DNA from 2 places in the Bacillus sp. N1(2025) genome. Region 1 is predicted to be linked to the other one. Evidence: a T-box and tRNA genes for the amino acid it is inferred to sense, from the RefSeq annotation. Region 1 holds a T-box; the other holds one or more tRNA genes.

Evidence for each region. A T-box is a leader RNA that pairs with one kind of tRNA and senses whether it is charged. The one in region 1 lies ahead of thrS (threonine--tRNA ligase), so its partner is inferred to be a tRNA-Thr.
Region 2: it has a tRNA-Thr gene. The T-box ahead of thrS (threonine--tRNA ligase) is inferred to sense a tRNA for this amino acid. The anticodon was not compared.

The regions. Positions count from the first base shown of each region.
Region 1 is NZ_JBLTJB010000010.1:105,110-114,794, reverse strand. Features, by position in the region: gene ggt (gamma-glutamyltransferase) at 1-1,734, shown strand, start outside; gene ACNFN4_RS18565 (MFS transporter) at 1,781-2,956, opposite strand; gene ACNFN4_RS18560 (ArsR/SmtB family transcription factor) at 3,100-3,402, opposite strand; gene thrS (threonine--tRNA ligase) at 3,434-5,368, opposite strand; T-box leader at 5,421-5,646, opposite strand; T-box leader at 5,680-5,904, opposite strand; gene ACNFN4_RS18550 (LysR family transcriptional regulator) at 6,012-6,878, opposite strand; gene ACNFN4_RS18545 (zinc-binding dehydrogenase) at 6,997-7,977, shown strand; gene gltD (glutamate synthase small subunit) at 8,309-9,685, opposite strand, start outside.
Region 2 is NZ_JBLTJB010000008.1:18,609-28,293, reverse strand. Features, by position in the region: gene glmS (glutamine--fructose-6-phosphate transaminase (isomerizing)) at 1-981, opposite strand, end outside; gene glmM (phosphoglucosamine mutase) at 1,413-2,759, opposite strand; gene ACNFN4_RS16525 (CdaR family protein) at 2,777-4,216, opposite strand; gene cdaA (diadenylate cyclase CdaA) at 4,209-5,030, opposite strand; gene rsiW (anti-sigma-W factor RsiW) at 5,195-5,821, opposite strand; gene sigW (RNA polymerase sigma factor SigW) at 5,835-6,398, opposite strand; tRNA gene ACNFN4_RS16505 (tRNA-Gln) at 6,628-6,699, opposite strand; tRNA gene ACNFN4_RS16500 (tRNA-Tyr) at 6,704-6,788, opposite strand; tRNA gene ACNFN4_RS16495 (tRNA-Thr) at 6,808-6,880, opposite strand; tRNA gene ACNFN4_RS16490 (tRNA-Val) at 6,886-6,961, opposite strand; tRNA gene ACNFN4_RS16485 (tRNA-Glu) at 6,965-7,036, opposite strand; gene ACNFN4_RS16480 (DUF523 domain-containing protein) at 7,217-7,669, shown strand; gene ACNFN4_RS16475 (GNAT family N-acetyltransferase) at 7,688-8,164, shown strand; gene murQ (N-acetylmuramic acid 6-phosphate etherase) at 8,264-9,193, shown strand; gene ACNFN4_RS16465 (PTS transporter subunit EIIC) at 9,321-9,685, shown strand, end outside.

The DNA.
Region 1 (9,685 bases):
CTCAGTACTTTGCTCGCGGCCGGAAGCATCCCTTATCACGCTCAGGCTAAGAAACACCCGTTTTCCTATGACGACTACAAACAGGTAGATGTCGGCAAAGACGGCATGGTTGCCACCGCCCATCCTCTCGCTTCACAAATCGGTGCCGACGTGCTGAAAAAAGGCGGCAATGCAATTGACGCCGCGGTTGCCATTCAATTCGCATTAAACGTAACTGAACCTATGATGTCTGGAATCGGCGGCGGCGGATTTATGATGGTTTATGATGCGAAGACGAAAGACACCACCATTATCGACAGCAGGGAACGCGCACCGGCAGGCGCAACACCGGATATGTTCCTTGACGAAAACGGCAAAGCCATTCCTTTCTCCGAACGCGTTACGAAAGGGACTGCAGTCGGTGTTCCGGGAACATTAAAAGGACTTGAAAAAGCGCTAGACAAATGGGGCACACGCTCCATGAAACAACTCATCACCCCTTCCATTAAACTTGCCTCAAAAGGCTTTCCGATCGATTCGGTTTTAGCTGATGCCATCTCAGATTATAAAGACAAATTATCACACACTGCTGCAAAAGACGTGTTTCTTCCGGACGGAGAACCTCTGAAAGAAGGAGACACACTCATCCAAAAAGACTTAGCCAAAACATTTACAGCTATTAAGTACAAAGGCACAAAAGCATTCTATGACGGTGCATTCTCCAAAAAGCTTGCAGAAACAGTGCAGGAATTCGGCGGCTCAATGACAGAAAAAGACATTAAAAACTTCAATGTGACGATCGACGAACCGATCTGGGGAGATTACCAGGGCTATCATATCGCAACTGCTCCTCCTCCAAGCTCGGGCGGTGTTTTCCTGTTGCAAATGCTGAACCTCCTGAATGATTTTAAGCTTTCTCAATATGATATCCGTTCTTGGCAAAAATATCAGCTTCTCGCAGAAACGATGCATTTGGCTTATGCTGACCGCGCCGCATTTGCCGGGGACCCAGAATTCGTCAACGTCCCTCTCAAAGGTCTCTTGAATCCAGATTATATCAATGCCCGCAGACAGCTGATAGATATTGATAAAGTCAATAAAAAACCGAAAGCCGGCGATCCTTGGGCCTATCAGGAAGGTTCTGCAAACTATAAACAAGTGGAGCAGCCGACTGACAAACAGGAAGGTCAAACGACTCACTTCACGGTAACCGACCGCTTCGGCAATGTCGTATCTTATACGACAACAATTGAACAGCTGTTCGGTTCCGGCATTATGGTTCCCGGATACGGCGTTGTGCTGAATAATGAGTTAACAGACTTCGATGCGGTGCCTGGCGGCGCAAATGAAGTGCAGCCGAATAAACGTCCGCTCAGCAGCATGACTCCGACTATTTTATTCAAAAATAACGAACCTGTCCTGACTGTCGGCTCCCCCGGCGGAGCAACGATTATTTCTTCCGTCCTGCAAACGATCCTGAACAAAGTTGAGTACGGCATGGATCTGAAAGCGGCAGTCGAAGAGCCGAGAATTTACACAAACAGCATGACATCCTATCGATATGAAAAAGGAGTGCCGGAAGAAGCCCGCACAAAACTGAACGAAATGGGGCATAAATTCGGCAGCAGCCCGGTTGATATCGGTAATGTGCAAAGCATCCTGATCGACCGTGAAAACGGCACCTTCACCGGAGTTGCCGACTCAAGCCGAAACGGAGCCGCAATCGGCGTAAACTTGAAAAATTATAAAAAATAACAAGACAAAAAGCCTCGTTTCTCAAGCTGAGAAATGAGGCTTTTGTTTATTCTGCACTGTATTCAGATGAGGTTTTTTCAGACGTTAATGATACAAGCGAAAGCACGCCGCACATCGCGATGACAACACCCGCTGATCCGATCCATGTCACTGACGCAAGAGACAGATGAGTGACAACAATGCCCCCGATGCCCGCCCCGGCTGCCATAGCCAGCTGCATCACAGACTGGTTGAGGCCAAGTAATACACCCGATGATTCAGGCTCCATCGTTGCCAAATGATACTGCTGAGCAGGCCCGGATGACCAGGCTGCGAAGGACCAAAATATAAGCACTGCCGCCGCTCCGAAAGCAGAATGTGTGACAAACGGCAATAACATGAGCATGATAGCATGAAGCGCCATTCCGCCGGTTAATGTCATACGCGCCCCCCATTTGTCTGCGCTGAAACCGCCTGCTTTAGAACCGGCAAGACTTGCAACACCGAAAATAAGCAGCAATGTACTCAGTATTCCGCTTCCGATATGAGTAACGTTCAGTAAATACGGAGAAAGGTACGTATACGCAACCGAATAGCCTCCGAGCCAAAAAAACGTAATGGCCAGCCCGACAGCCACCTTTCGTTTCTTCAAAAGAGAAAATTGCTGAATGAGCGGCACCGGTTTATCTCCTTTTATCTCAGGCAACGCGAAACGTATAATAAGCATGGCAATGATTCCGATTGCCGCAATTCCGGCGAAAACCACCTTCCAGCCAAAAGCTTCAGACACGGTTCTTCCGATCGGAACACCGATAATGAGCGCCGCCGTAAACCCCATAATGACGGTCGCGAGAGAACTTGCCTGTTTTCCCGGGGGAGCGATTTTTGCTGCGATCGTAAGCGCGGTGACCACCACGGTTCCTGCTCCAAGCGCCATGATCACCCGCGCTCCCGCAAATAAGCCGAATCCCTGCACAAGGAAAGAAATGATATTTCCGATTACAAACAATCCAAGAGCATAGATCATGAGCTTCCTTCTGTCCAGTTTTGCTGTAAGGGCCATCATGACAGGCGTTCCGATTGCATAAACAAGTGAAAAAATCGTAATCAGCTGCCCTGCCGCTGCCACAGTAACTCCCAAGGAACCTGCAATTTTATCAAGCATCCCGGATATCACATATTCAGACGTCCCCACTAAAAAACTGATAATTGCCAAAATGTAAATCTTCCAGGTATTTTGCACCTGACACACTCCTTCATTGATGTTTTATATAAAGATATATTGTGATATATCGATATAAAAGGTTGAACAAACAGAAACAAATCGCAATATGTCGATGTGTAGCCGGAAAAAGAAACTGAATCCCTCTTCTAAAGGATTCAGCCCTACATTTCGCGCTGAAAATAATCGGCCATCGCCTTTATCGCTTCTTCATCTCTTTTATAATAGGTGTATTTGCCAATCCGTTTTGTTTGGATAAGGCCCGCCCGCTGAAGAATGGAAAGATATTGAGACGCCGTTGACTGTGTCATCTGAAGCTTATCGGTGATCTGGCTGACACATACTCCGATCTCATTCATATCAATGCCATCATGCGGGGCGAAGTGACGGTCCGGCTCTTTCAGCCATTGTAAAATCTCAAGCCGTGACTCATTAGACAACGCTTTAAAAACATCAATAGGTTTCATACGCTTTATTATATCGTGATTTTACGATATGTCAATGTAGTTTTTCTTCAATCTCTATTTTTTGTTTTGCCTCTCTTATGATCCGGGACATAAAATCACTCACATTCTCTTCAAATGTGTCTTCCCGCCCGTATTGCCGTACATGTACAGATTGATGGCGGCACTCTTGATCTCCCACAACAGCAATATACGGTATTTTTTTCATTTGTGCTTCTCTGATTTTATAGCCGAGTTTTTCATCGCGCTGATCGAGCTCAGCCCGGATACCCGCTTTCTTCATTTGCAGGTGCACCTGTTCTGCGCAGTCCCGGTGTGCGGTGTTTGATACTGGGATGATTTTTGCCTGTACCGGTGCAAGCCATAAAGGGAACGCTCCCCCGAAATGTTCTGTAATGATTCCGAGAAATCTGTCGAGAGATCCGAATACCGCTCGGTGGATGACAACAGGACGGACTTTTTGGTTTTTTTCATCAATATATGTTAAATCAAATTTCTCCGGCATTTGAAAATCCAGTTGGACAGTGGCGCATTGATGGCTCCGGTTCAGCGCATCTTTTATATGAATATCAATTTTCGGTCCGTAAAATGCGCCATCTCCCCGATTAAACCGAAAACGATATCCCTGTTCTTTTAATACTTTTTCTAATGCGCTCTCAGCCCTGTCCCACAAGCGTTCGCTTCCCATGTAATCTTCCGGTCTTGTTGACAGCTCAATATCATAGGAAAAACCAAATGCGGTGTACACCTCGTGAATCAGCTGCAGTGCCGAAGCGATCTCACTCTCGATCTGATCCTGCGTTACAAAAATGTGTGCGTCATCTTGGCAAAAAGATCTGACGCGGAGCAGGCCATTAAGCGCCCCGCTGAATTCGTGACGGTGCACCTGACCGAACTCAGCCATCCGAATCGGAAGATCACGATAAGAACGAAGCTTTTCTTTAAATATGAGCATGTGGCCGGGGCAGTTCATCGGCTTTAACGCGAAGCGCTGATGATCGGCTTCTGAGAAATACATATTCTCTTTATAATGATCCCAGTGGCCGGATTGCTCCCAAAGACGCTGGTTCATCATCATAGGGGTACGCACTTCCTGATAATGATAGGCATCCTGCTTTGAACGCAGAAATGATTCAAGCGTGTTTCGGATAAACTGACCGTTCGGCAGATAAAAAGGCATACCCGGCGCCTCTTCCGAAAACATAAAAAGTTGTAACTCCGCTCCCAATTTCCGATGATTTCTCATCTCCGCCTCTTTCAACAGCTGAAAATGTCTGTTCAGCTCCTTTTCTGAGGAAAATGCTTTCCCATAGATGCGCTGGAGCATTTTTTGGTTGCTGTCGCCGCGCCAATAAGCCCCTGATACATGAGTGAGCGAAAAAGCTTTTATCTGTCCGGCAGACGCCAAGTGCGGACCCCGGCATAAATCAATGAATTCGCTCTGGCGGTATATACTGATTGTATCAGTCTGCGGAATACCCGCTAAGAGCTCAAGCTTCAGCGGTTCATGAGCAAACAGCTGCTCTGCCTCTTCTCTGGGGATTTCTTCTCTGATAATTTCCGGATTTTCCGAAATGATTCGGTTCATCTCTTTTTCAATGACGGCCAGGTCTTTTTCAGTAATCGTTTCATCCATATCAAAGTCATAATAAAAGCCATTGTCAATAACGGGTCCGATCCCTAAACAAACCTTCGGATACAGACGTTTTACCGCTTGCGCCAATACGTGTGCTGCTGTGTGTCTCATCACTTCCAGTCCTGCTTCAGACTGAAAACTGCACAGTTCAATCGCCGCATCCTTATGAATGCTTCTTCTAAGGTCATATAACGATCCGTTTACCTTTCCGGCGGCAGACGCCTTTTTCAGACTCGGACTGATTGATTGAGCGATCTCTTCTAACGTAACGCCTTTCCGGTATTTTTTTTGTTTTCCATCAGGAAAAGTAATCACAATGTGTGGCTTCTTCACGGTCTGATCTCTCCTTTATTTTTAATAAAATAAAAAACACACTCATCCCAAAGAAAGGGACGAGTGTGTGTCAGACCCGCGGTTCCACCCAAATTCCCGCCACTTTAAGTGACGGCTCATTTTTGCCGTAACGCGGCTATACGGTATCGGCTGCTTTCGTTCACCGATACAGCTCAAAAGGCGGTAAGCTCATTCTTCGTGCCGGGAAGGTCTCAGCCGCGCCTCCCCTCTCTGTATGGCCGGTTAAAATGTCTCATGTCCTTTATCATTGCCATTTTTCTTATATAAACATAAAAACACACTCATCCCAAAAAAGGGACGAGTGTGTGTCAGACCCGCGGTTCCACCCAAATTCCCGCCACTTCAAGTGACGGCTCATTTTTGCCGTAACGCGGCTATACGGTATCGGCTGCTTTCGTTCACCGATACAGCTCAAAAGGCGGTAAGCTCATTCTTCGTGCCGGGAAGGTCTCAGCCGCGCCCTCCCTCTCTGTATGGCCGGTTAAAATGTCTCATGTCCTTATCATTGCAGATACTTTATCCGAAAAACTTTCTTTTATTATACATAAATTTTCCGAAAAAGAAAGTTTTTTTAAGAAAAACCAGAACGAAAAAAATTGGCGTACACAGCTGTCCTGTTTTCTCATCTTCCGTTCGGTAATGCTTTTAATCCATTCAGCAGTTCTTCAAACGCCGATGTCAAAAATAAATCACTCCGGTAGATGAATGATATATTCATATTCCGAAAATGTTCAGGGAGCTCATGAAGAAAAAGATTTTTCCTGTTTTGAAAATAACGGACGGCTGATGCAGGCAGAAAGGAAACCCCCATCCCCGCCTGCACCGCCCCAATAATGGCTTCCAACGTACCGAATTCAATGATTTTATGTGCGGGCACTGCCTCTTCTTTCAGTATGTTTTTTATTTTGCGGCGGTGCGAACAGCCCGCGGCAAAATAAAGAATCGGCTCTCGCAACAAGTCTTGCAAACTGCCTTCCCGCTCATTTGAGACCAAGACCAATTCTTCTTGAAATACAGCGACTTGCTCAAGATCTTCGTATTCGACCGGTCCATAAACAAAAGCGCCGTCCAGCTCATAATGTAAGACGCGCTGCACTAAGGTATGTGTATCACCGGTTGACAGAGACAGCTGTACTTTCGGGTAACGGCTGCAATACTCCGTGAAAAATTGAGGGAGATGGACGGCTGCCGCCGTTTCAAGAGAACCGATTCGAAGCGGGCCGTTCGGATCGCCTGCCTCTTGCGCCGTTTTTTGCGCCTCATGCAGCAATTGAAGGATTCTGTCTGCGTCTTTCAATAAGTTTTCACCTGCGGGCGTCAGCGTCATCCCCCGATTTGTGCGGTAAAAAAGCTGTGTTTGCAATTGCCGTTCCAGCTGCTGAATCCGGTTTGTCACATTTGATTGAACATAATGCAGGCTTTCTGCCGCCTTTGAAATACTTCCTTTGCGGGCGACAGCCTGAAAAATCTTTAAGTCTCCGCTTTCCATGTAAGGACACCTTCTTGTTATGATTTTTATTGATAGCCGGCTATCAATTTTCATTTATTTACTGCAGCTGATACAGCCTGTAAAATCTTTCTCATCAATTATAAAGGAGAGAAGAATGATGAATGCCCTTATCATACACGAAAATGGCTTTGATTTCAGGCAGGCACCTGACAAACGGCCGGGAAACGGCGAAGTAAAAATAAAGCTGAAAACAGCCGGATTAAACCATCGCGATTTGTTTTTAATGAAAAAACACAAAACCGGAAACCATGAATTTACTCTCGGTTCAGACGGCGCGGGAATCGTAACCGAAATAGGACACGGCGTCCGGTCTCATTTACTGCATGCAGAAGTCATCATCAACCCGGTGCTGAATTGGAAGACTGTTGAGGACGTACCAGCCGTCCCTGATATTTTAGGTGGTCCGAGCGACGGAACATTTTCACCTTATGTCATCGTTCCTGAGGAAAATGCCGTTTTAAAACCCGAACACCTGACTTGGGAGGAAGCGGGCGTGCTGCCGTTATCAGCATTAACCGCTTATCGCGCCTTATTTACAAAAGGACAATTAAAAAAAGGCGAACACCTTATCCTTCCGGGCATCGGAAGCGGCGTGGCAACATATGCCTTATTAATGGCAAAAGCTATCGGAGCGACAGTCAGCGTCACTTCCCGCAGCGAAAACAAAAAACAAACCGCACTGTCATACGGTGCAGACCGGGCAATTGACAGCTACGGTGACTGGAATGAGGCGCTGAATGGCGAAAAAGCAGATATCATACTTGACGGTGTAGGCCCCGCCTTGTTTCAACACTATCTTGACATTATGAAACCGAATGGCCGGATCGTAACATTTGGCGCCAGTTCAGGCGATCAGCTCGGATTTCCTATTCGCTCGCTGTTTTTTCCGCAGATTCATATTCTCGGTACATCAATGGGAAGCAATGAGGAATTCGCGGATATGCTGGAATTGATAAACCGCTGCGGCATCCGTCCCATTATCGACCGCATGTACCCTCTCAGTGAAGCAGCTGCCGCTTTTAACAGAATGCGGGAAGGACGGCAGTTCGGCAATATCGGCTTTCGTTTGGATGTCTAAAAAAGAGGAGCGGACCCGTCCGTTTCCTTATGTGTTTATAAGCGTTTCCGCTTGAAATTCAATATGTTTTTCTTCATCAATTAAAATCTGCCCGCAAATCGACTGCAGACATACAGAGCCCGTCACGTTTTTTAAGGCGTCACAATAAACGGCTCAAGGCTTGCAAATCGTCTCAGTTTGCGGAAGAAAACAATCTCTCCACTCTGTAAAACAAAAATCCATATGTTATCTTCCATGTTACCCTTATATGACCAATACAGGAAGAAGGAGGTTTCATTTCAATACGAAAAACCGGCTGATCCCAGCCGGTTTTATAAATAAACCCCTTTATTTACGGTAAAACAGTGCTCCCCATTAAATAACTGTCGACTTCGCGCGCTGCTTCCCGGCCTTCATTAATCGCCCATACAATCAGGCTTTGGCCCCTTCTCGCATCCCCTGCGGCGAAAACACCGTCAACATTCGTTTTATAATCCCCATATGCCGCCTGAATTTTATGATTTGCCGAATCGACACCGAACTGTTTCAATAATGGCTGTTCTGTCCCTTCAAAACCGATGGCGATGAACACCAGCTGAGCAGGCCATACTTTTTCTGTACCGGGCAGTTCATGAAATTCATACTTTCCGAATTCGTTTCTGACTTTTTCCATTTGAATGGTGTGAATCTCTTGTAAGCGGCCCTGCTTATCGGCCACCATTTTTGTCGTCTGAATTGAATATTCTCTAGGGTCTTTGCCGAACTTTGCCTGCGCTTCTTCATAGGCGTATTCAAGGGTAAAGACGTGCGGCTGTTCAGGCCACATATTGTCGTTCGTGCGCGTTTGAGGAAGTTTAGGATGTTTCCCGAACTGATGCACGCTGCGCGCTTTTTGACGCAGCGCGGTTGCCACGCAATCAGCTCCTGTGTCTCCTCCGCCGATTACGATGACGTCTTTCCCTTTAGCGTCTATAAATTGTTTGTCTTTGAAGTTGGAATCTAAATAGCTTTTCGTCGCCAGTGTTAAATAGTCCATCGCATAATGGACGCCTTTTGCTTCCCGGCCTTCAATCAGCAGATTGCGCTGCTTTTGGGCGCCTGTGCACAAAATGACGGCATCAAATTGTTCTTTCAGCTCATCTGCTGTTATGTCAACGCCGATTTCGGTATTTGTCACAAAATCTATACCTTCCTGCGTCAAAAGCTTTATACGGCGTTCGACGACATTTTTCTCAAGCTTCATGCTCGGAATGCCGTACATCAGCAGGCCGCCGGCTCTGTCGGCACGCTCATAGACTGTTACGGAATGACCGGCTTGATTCAGCTGATCAGCGCTTGCCAAACCTGCCGGGCCTGAACCGACGACAGCGACTTTTTTACCTGTGCGTTTCGCTGGAATTCTCGGCTGAATCCATCCGTTTTCAAACCCTTTGTCAATGATCGTCCGCTCGATGTTTTTAATTGAAACAGCCGGATCTGAAATGGCCAGCGTACAAGATCCTTCACAAGGAGCGGGACAGACCCGCCCTGTGAATTCAGGAAAGTTATTCGTTTTCAGAAGGCGCTCCAAGGCTTCTTTCCAGCGCCCCCGATAGACGAGGTCATTCCACTCCGGTATCAGATTATAAATCGGGCAGCCGGAGGTAAAACCGTTGATATCAGCGCCGATTTGGCAAAACGGTGTGCCGCAATCCATACACCGCGCCCCCTGCCGCTTTGACGCTTCATC
Region 2 (9,685 bases), on a different contig from region 1:
TTCACTCGCTACATGCACTTCAACCGGTACGTTTGCCCACATTTCAATATATTGTTTCCCGACAAGACCGGCATGGTAGCTCGTTCCGCAAGCCACGATATATATGCGGTCCGCTTCCGCCACGGCGTCAGCGACATCGCCGGCCACGGCCAGTCTGCCGTTTTCGTCCTGATACGTTTGGATGATTTTGCGCATAACAAGCGGCTGCTCATCCGTTTCTTTTAACATGTAGTGAGGGTATGTGCCTTTTTCGATATCACTGGCGTCAAGCTCAGCGATATAAGACGCACGTGTCATGACTTCACCGTCTAGGTTTTTAATCACGGCTTCGTCTTTTGTCACGATCACCATTTCTTTGTCCAAAAGCTCAACGTATTCATTCGTTACTTGAAGCATAGCCATCGCGTCAGACGCCACGACGTTAAACGTATCTCCAAGGCCGATTAACAGAGGGCTTTTGTTTTTTGCAACGTAAATGGTGTCTGTGTTTTCACCGTCAAATAATGCAATTGCGTAAGAACCTTTTAACAGAGTCAGTGTTTTGCGGAACGCTTCTTCTGTGCTAAGTCCTCCCGCCACAAATTGCTCGATCATTTGAACGACTACTTCAGTGTCCGTGTCGCTTTTCAGTTCAACGTTTTCAAGATATTCGCGCTTCAGCTGAACATAGTTCTCGATCACACCGTTGTGAACAAGTGTAAAGCGGCCGAGTGTGCTTTGATGCGGGTGAGCATTCAGGAAGCTTGGTTCGCCGTGAGTCGCCCAGCGTGTATGGCCGATTCCCGCTTGAGATTCAACCGTGTGATCCACCACTTCACGAAGGTCGGCGATGCGGCCTTTTTCTTTGTACACATGCACGCCCTGCTCATTCGCCACAGCGATACCTGCAGAGTCATAACCGCGGTACTCAAGCTTCTCTAATCCTTTTAACAAAATCTCTTTCGCATCAAGCTGACCGATATAACCTACAATTCCACACATATTTTCTTCCTCCTAAAGGTGCAAAAGGAGACGAAGAAAGTCAAATTACAAGGGGACTTTCAATCGTCCCCTCCCACATGTTTTTTTGGAAGATCATGTGATTTCCCTTTGTTCGGAGAGTCGCCCCTCCGGTTTGAAGAAATCCTTACGGCTGTGATCTAAATGAATCAGCCGGGAGGCATCCGCCGAAAATTCGATAACCTCCATCCTCGTCAACTAAGCCGTTTTTCGGGCGCTTAGTTCGGGCGCTGTAATTATAAAAGATGCAAACAATCCCGCCTTTCCTGCAAGTGAAAAACAAAGGCTGAACAAGCTTGATTTTACAGCATGTGCCAAGGACGGTCAATTATTTTTTGCCGCCCCGGCATCATGTTTACTATCATATTATGCTGATCGCACTTGTCTTGTTCGCTCTCTGCTTATAAACTTCGCTACTCCGCTCCCATTTCTGTCCGCACGACATCCACGATTTTTGTGACATATTCGTCACAAAGCTCTTTTGTTCTCGCTTCGGCCATCACGCGGACGAGCGGTTCGGTGCCTGACGGGCGCACTAAAATCCGGCCGTCTCCGTTCATTTCTGTTTCCACTTCAGAAATAACGGCCTTCACCTTAGCGTTTTCTTCTACCTTATATTTATCCGTCACTTTCACGTTCACTAAGAGCTGCGGGAATTTTTTCATTTCATCCGCAAGTTCTGAAAGGGTTTTGCCGGACGCCTTCAGCGTATTTACAAGCATGATCGCGGACAAGAGACCGTCGCCGGTAGTGTTGTAATCAAGGAAAATAAGGTGCCCCGACTGTTCGCCGCCGACATTATAGCCGTCTTTTTTCATCGCTTCTACGACATAGCGGTCGCCGACTGCCGTTTGAACGCTTTTGATTTCTTCTTTTTCAAGCGCTTTGTAGAAACCGAGGTTGCTCATCACGGTCGATACGACGGTATCATCCTTCAGACGGCCTTCTGATTTCAAATACTTCGCGCATATGTACATGATTTGATCACCGTCGACGATGTTTCCTTTTTCATCAACGGCAATGAGGCGGTCGCCGTCTCCGTCAAACGCAAGGCCGATATCGGCGTTTTTTTCTTTGACGAAAGCACTCAGCGCTTCCGGGTGTGTAGAACCGACGCCATCATTAATGTTTAATCCGTTCGGAGACGTCCCCATTGTAGATACGTCAGCATCGAGATCGGCAAAAAGGTGCGTCGCAATGGAAGATGTCGCACCATGGGCGCAGTCAAGCGCTACATGAATGCCTGTGAAATCTTCGTCCGCCGTCTGCTTTAAAAATTGCAGATACTTTTGAACGCCTTCAAAATAATCGTTCACAAGCCCGAGGTCCGCGCCTGTCGGTCTCGGCAGCTTATCTTCCGGTTCATCCATAAGACGTTCAATCTCGGCCTCCTGCTCATCAGAAAGCTTAAAGCCGTCCCCTCCGAAAAATTTAATTCCGTTATCCTGTACGGGGTTGTGAGAAGCGGAGATCATGACGCCCGCCTCAGCATCCATGGCTTTCGTTAAATAGGATACCCCCGGCGTAGAAATAACGCCGAGGCGCATCACTTCAGCTCCGATCGATAAAAGTCCGGCGACAAGGGCTCCCTCCAGCATATGTCCGGAGATACGTGTATCACGGCCGATCAGCACTTTCGGGCGCTGCTTATCTTTGGTCAGGACATAACCGCCAAAACGCCCAACTTTAAAGGCCAGCTCTGGCGTAAGCTCGCTGTTGGCAACACCTCTTACACCATCTGTTCCAAAATACTTGCCCATTTTGTATCGCTCCTTTTTCATTCTGTTGAAGAAGAATCAGCGCTTGATCCGTCTTCATCCTGGTCTTGATTTTGATCCTGGTTTTGACTTTTATTCTGATCGCTGTCAGTGTCGTCTTCCCGGTTCTTGTTCTTGTCTTTGTCTGCGTCTCCGCTTGTGCCGTTCTTATTGCCGGAATCAGCGGAACCGCCGTTATTTTTATTTGAACTTGTGTTTTTCTTAGAAGTCAGCTTGATCTTAACCGTGTCTTTTGACAGGGACCATGTGACGTTTTGCGGGCCGTTTACTTCAAGCTTTACAGAGTGCTCTCCGTCATCCAAGTCCGAGACATTGGCATACAGTTCAATGTCTGACTTTTTCAGCGCCTTAATGTTGGCGGGAGAGCCTTTGGCCGTAATATTTATCGCCTGCGATTCAGGATCGAGAAACTCAATCTGCTGTGAGCCTCCCAGTCCGACCGTCTTGATTCCGACATTGTCAAAATCCTTTTTGTCTTCGCTGTCCACTTTAACATGAAGCGTGATTTTTTCCGGTGATACCTTAGTGACACCCTTAGGAAGCGGGATATCGGCATTGATATCGGTATCTTTATCAATTTTGCCTAAATCAAGAGATACGCCGTCAATAAATTCCAGTGAATCCAGCACATCCTGCGGGCCGTAAACCGTCACCTCACTCGGATTCGAGTCAATGCTCGCAACGCTCACCCCGTCCGGAAGACTTCCCTTCCTTTCGATTTTGAAAGGAAGCTTTTTGCTCGGACTGGCTACGGGAACTGTCACTTTAATGACTGACGGTTCAACATCAACAGGAAGTGCGTTGCCGTCTTTGTCATAGACGGTCACCTTCACTTCCTTTTCAATGGTCTCATTTGCATTTTCAAGGTTCACGGATGCTTTGACAAGTGAAATGTTATCAATCACATTTTTCGAACCTGTAATCTGCACGTTTTTCGGGCTGATAATCGGCTGCTGAGGGGTGTATCCCTTTTTCATTTTGCTTTTATTGTAGTATTCAACTTCCACGGGAAAACTCTCAGCCGTTTTTTCCTGAATCGTAACCGTCGTGACTGACGGGTTAATGGAGATCGTCAGTCCGTCCGATACGTTTTTCGCCTTCAATTCGACCTTATGAGTCCCGGTCTTCAGCTTATTCATATCGGCGTATATCTCAAAATTCTTCGTCTGTCTCGCCTTTTTCACCGCACTTGTCGAGCCTTTAATCGTGACATTTACGGTCTGGGGCACGCCGGTGACGACATAGTTCGCTTCATCATAGTATGCTTTTACAGGAATATCAGTAAGCGTAGCCTCGTCAGTCGTTGATGTCGGAAAAAAGGATTCCCCCGGCTTTTTCGGAGTCGGCGCCTGGTTGTTGTTAACCGCAACGTAAAGCAGCAGCGCAAAGAGCAATGCAATGATCTTTACAGCCCAGCGGTTGTTTAAGAATTTATCCATTTTTCTTGCCCCTCCAGTACCAGCGGTTAGAAGAAGTATCTCTGGCGTTCTTCTTAAACTCGGCTTCAAGCATTTCTTTCAGTGCTTCTTCCGTCAATTCTCTGTGAAGGTCTCCGTTTTTGGCCACACTGATGGCGCCCGTCTCTTCAGATACAATAATGGTTAAGCTGTCCGTCACTTCACTGATGCCGACAGCCGCTCTGTGACGCGTCCCCAGCTCCTTTGAAATAAACGGGCTTTCAGAAAGCGGCAGATAACAGGCAGCCGCCGCAATCTCGTTATTTTTCATAATGACCGCTCCATCATGCAGCGGTGTATTCGGGATGAAGATATTAATCAAAAGCTCCGAGCTGACCTGCGCATTAAGCGGGATGCCCGTCTCAATATAATCGCCCATTCCCGTATCGCGCTCAATCGCGATGAGTGCGCCGATGCGGCGTTTCGCCATGTAGCTGATCGATTTTGTAATCGCTTCAATTGTCTTATGCTGCGCTTCCTCCACGGGGGTTCCGCTCCTGGAAAAGAACCGGCCCCGTCCGAGCTGTTCAAGCGCCCGTCTCAGCTCAGGCTGGAATATAATGATGATCGCTAAAAATCCCCATGTTATCGCTTGGTCCATCAGCCACTGAAGCGTGCTGAGTCCCAAATATGAACTGGCCATCCGGACCAATACGATGACGACGATTCCTTTTAAAAGCTGAACCGCCTTCGTCCCGCGTATGACCATGATTAATTTATATATCACATACCAAACAAGGAGAATATCAACGGCATTGCCGAGGTATTGCAAAAATGGGATGTCCTCAAAAGCCATTTCCTCGTCCTCCAAGAATTCAGTCATTTCGTTTTTCTGTTATGAATTGTGCTGCATGAGCAATATGTACATCATATAGCGTGCTCATTATACCACATTTTGATTTCTCAAGTGAAATGAGCCAGCGCGGCGATGCACAAAAAAGAGTAAAGCGATTATACGCTTTACTCATCTTCATTCGGGTCCAAAGCGCTCACGACGCCCTGGCCCGCCGATTTCAGTTCGTACCAGACCCAGTCAAACAATTGGTTAATCTCTTCAATCTGCCCGGTGACTTGTCCGGCTGAGGCCATGTATTTTTCTCCGTTGACGACGGTCACATTGCCGTCGACTTTTCCTTCAATGAACAGCTTGCCGTTTTTTACTGTGACATCGCCCTTTACGGTCTCGCCTTCAGGGACGGTGACCGTGTGATTCTGCACGACAAGGTTCGGCTGTTTGGACACACTGAAATTGTGGTCATTATGCCAGCTGTTGAAAAAACCGCCGCCCATTAAAATCACAAAAACCGCTGCGGCTGCAATCATCGGATGAGTTTTGATCCATCGTTTTACAGAAGCGCGTTTTTTCTCTTTTGGAAGATTCGCCATAACTTTGGCAGTAAAATCAGCAGGGGCCGTGACATGCGATGTGCTTCGGACGAGTGCTACGGATTTCTCCATTTCATGAAAATGCCGTTTGCAATTCCCGCATGACTGCAAATGTTGTTTTAATACGTTTTCATCTTCAGGAAGGATATCTCCATCAAGATGCTTATGCATAAGCTGCACGATCTGTTCAGGACAGCTCATTTCATCACCCCACTTAAAGATCCCTCAATTGTTTTCTAAGAGCCTCTCTGCCTCTGTGTATCCTTGTCTTGACGGTGCCGACAGGGATATTCAGAATCTCCCCGATTTCAATTAAAGAGAGTTCGTCAATATACTTTAATACAATAACCGTTCTGTACTTGTCAGGCAGCTTTAAAATCTTTTTCTGAATTGTGTCCGACAGCTCCAATGACAATACGGCGTCTTCAGGGAGAACCCCGTCCGCGGCGATCTGCGAATACATCGTCAGCCCTTCTGCTCCCGCTACTTCTGCGTCCAGATAGTAATCAGGCTTTTTCTTGCGGATGCGGTCAATGGTCAGGTTGGTCGCAATTCTGTAAAGCCACGTTGAAAACTTTCTGTTGATATCGAAACTGTCGATATTGACATACGCTCTGATAAAAGCTTCCTGCGCAATATCTTCCGCTTCGTGAACATTGCCGAGCATGCGGTAGCAAAGCTGGTAAATCTTATCTTTATAAAGGTCAACGATTTCTGCAAACGCATTTTGATCGCCTTTTTTGACTTGCTTGATTCTTTTTTTAATCAGGTTTTCCATGTTTTATCTTACCTCTGCCCTTCACCGGTCTGTATCTATACGTTGATTGTTTTAAAAGGTTTCATTTTTTTATTACATTTATTTTACCAAATTTCAGGCAGGGTGTAGATGGAAAATACAGAATATACTGCCTTAACAGCAGCTTAAAAATAGTATATCTGATGAACAATCAGAAATCGAAACAAAATGCTGATAAAAAAAGACACCTTTATGCAAAAGGTGTCTGATACTGGGCTAGCTGGATTCGAACCAACGCATGACGGAGTCAAAGTCCGTTGCCTTACCGCTTGGCTATAGCCCAAAAATGGTGGAGGGGGGCAGATTCGAACTGCCGAACCCTGAGGGAGCGGATTTACAGTCCGCCGCGTTTAGCCACTTCGCTACCCCTCCGTATTTTTTTGAAAAACAGTGCCGGCCAGAGGACTTGAACCCCCAACCTACTGATTACAAGTCAGTTGCTCTACCAATTGAGCTAGGCCGGCAAATATGGTGGAGGATGACGGGCTCGAACCGCCGACCCTCTGCTTGTAAGGCAGATGCTCTCCCAGCTGAGCTAATCCTCCATATGACCCGTACGGGATTCGAACCCGTGTTACCGCCGTGAAAGGGCGGTGTCTTAACCGCTTGACCAACGGGCCGTTATGTCCGCGTCGAGCTGACAAAAGTTATTATATACAGGTTGTACCCCATTTGTAAAGAGAAAAATTATTTTTTTTATTTTCAAACTTTTTTACCCGTTTTTTAACTGAAAAACTCATCCCTCCTCTCTTATTTCATTTATGATGAAAGTATCAAAATATTGAAGGGAATGGACACAGATGATCTTAGTCAGCTCTTGTCTCGGCGGTATCGAATGCAGGTATAACGGCTCTCACGCCGCTTCGGAAAAAATCCGCAGACTCGTAGAAGAAAAGAAAGCTGTTATGGTCTGCCCCGAACTTTTGGGCGGCTTCACCACTCCCCGCGAACCGGCGGAAATCATCGGCGGCACGGGCGAAGACGTGCTGAACGGAACAGCAAAAATCGTAACGGCATCAGGCGAAGACGTTACGGCTTTATATATGGACGGCGCGGAAAAAACGTTAGCATACGCAAAAGAAATAGGCGCCGCAACGGTCATCCTTAAAGAAAACAGCCCGTCCTGCGGCAGCAGCTTTATCTATGACGGCACTTTCTCAGGAAAAAAAATACTCGGAGACGGCATCACTTCCGCTCTTTTAAAACGGGCAGGCTGCCGTGTTCTATCAGAAGATGAATTGGATCAATTATAAAAAAGGAGAGTAGATATCATGGATGTAGCCCTGTCCTTTTATAAACCGGAGCATGCAGACGGGCTTAACGGGTTTGTGCTGAGTGAAGAAGATAAAAAGTTCACAGCTCTGCCGATAGATGTCCTGCCGCAGGCTCTTGTCATCCGGGATCGCTACCCGACAGTCATTTTAAAAGAAGACCGCCCCGTCGGTTTTTTTATTTTACATACCTCAAAAGAAACCATTGCCCCGTATTCGAACAATGTGTCTGCCATTTTGCTGAGTGCGCTGTCCTTACATGCACCGCATCAGGGAAAAGGTTATGCCAAACAAGCGATGCTGCAGCTCCCCGCTTTTGTCGCAAATTACTTTCCTTGGTGTGATGAAATCGTGCTTGCAGTAAACCATCGCAATCATCGTGCAAAGAACCTGTACCGGTCTTCCGGTTTTATTGATAAAGGGCGGCGCAGGATCGGCCCGATCGGTGAACAGCACATTCTGCATCATTTTTTGTGAAAGCGCTTGATTATCCATCTCATCCCTGCCGATTTTTCTTGAAACATCTATTCAGAAGCCCATATACTTCAAGTATTAACGACTTGGGAGGGTACAATCATGACAGACCGGCTTAACATTCACAGATTGACCACAGAAACCAGAAATCCGCAGACCGCTTCAATCCATCAAGCAGACACGATGGAAATTCTCCGCATCATTAACGAAGAGGATTTCAAAGTGGCTGAAGCCGTTCAGCAGGTGCTGCCCGATATTCAGATTGCCGTTCAATTCGCCCATCAGTCCTTACGGCGAAACGGCAGGCTGATTTATGCGGGAGCGGGCACAAGCGGCAGGCTCGGTGTACTGGATGCGGTTGAATGCCCGCCTACATACAGCGTAAGTCCCGACACCGTCATCGGTCTGATGGCCGGAGGGGCAGACGCCTTTTTGCAAGCGGCTGAAGGTATAGAAGACAGCGAGGAAACCGGCGCTCTCGATCTCAAAACGATCGGACTTACCTCAGAAGACACCGTGATCGCCATCGCGGCAAGCGGGCGCACGCCGTATGCGGCCGGTGCGCTGAAATACGCAAAAACAATCGGCGCCAAAACTGTCGCGCTCACATGCAATAAACACTCATTGATCAGCACTTATGCCGATCACAGCATCGAAGTCGTCGTCGGCCCCGAAGTGATTACAGGGTCAACACGAATGAAAGCGGCGACGGCACATAAAATGATTCTGAACATGATTTCCACGGCCGTGATGATCAAAAGCGGCAAAGTGTACGAAAATTTAATGGTGGACGTTCATGTCAGCAACGAAAAATTGAAAGAACGCGCAATCGGCATTATCCAAAGCATCACGGGCGTTCCGTACGACAAGGCAAAAGAAACGCTTGAGGCCGCAGGCAGCCATGTCAAAACGGCAATCGTCATGCTGAAGACGAATTCGGACGAAACACACGCGAAGGCACTGCTCAAAGAATCAGACGGCTTCATTGACAAAGCCATTGAACAGCACGTTTCAAAAGAAAAAGAACGCTGATCGTTCTTTGGTGGAAATAATGTGCTTTTACGAGCCCGCGCCGTTTTCATAATCGGCGCAGGCGCTTTTAGGACGCGTTTCAGGCACAGCTCCCCGGGAAAAATCGCACGGACAAAGGAGGATCTCCATGAGCAAAGAGGCATTTTATCAATCACTGGCCAAAGATGTCCTGGACAATTGCGGCGGTTCATCGAATATTTCAGGCTTTACCCACTGTATGACACGCCTGAGGATTACACCTTTAGATCAGGACAAAACGGATATTGAAGCACTGAAACAGCTTGACGGGGTAATAGGCGTCGTCGAAGCCGAAACACTGCAGATCATTCTCGGCACGGGTGTCGTCAATCATGTCGCCGACGCTTTCGCAAAACTTATGTCATCCGGAAAAAACATTGATTTAAAAGAAGCCGCCTCACGGAAAAAAGCCGATCTCAACAGAAAAAACACCACACCCATCACACGGTTTCTGAGAAAAATATCAAGCATCTT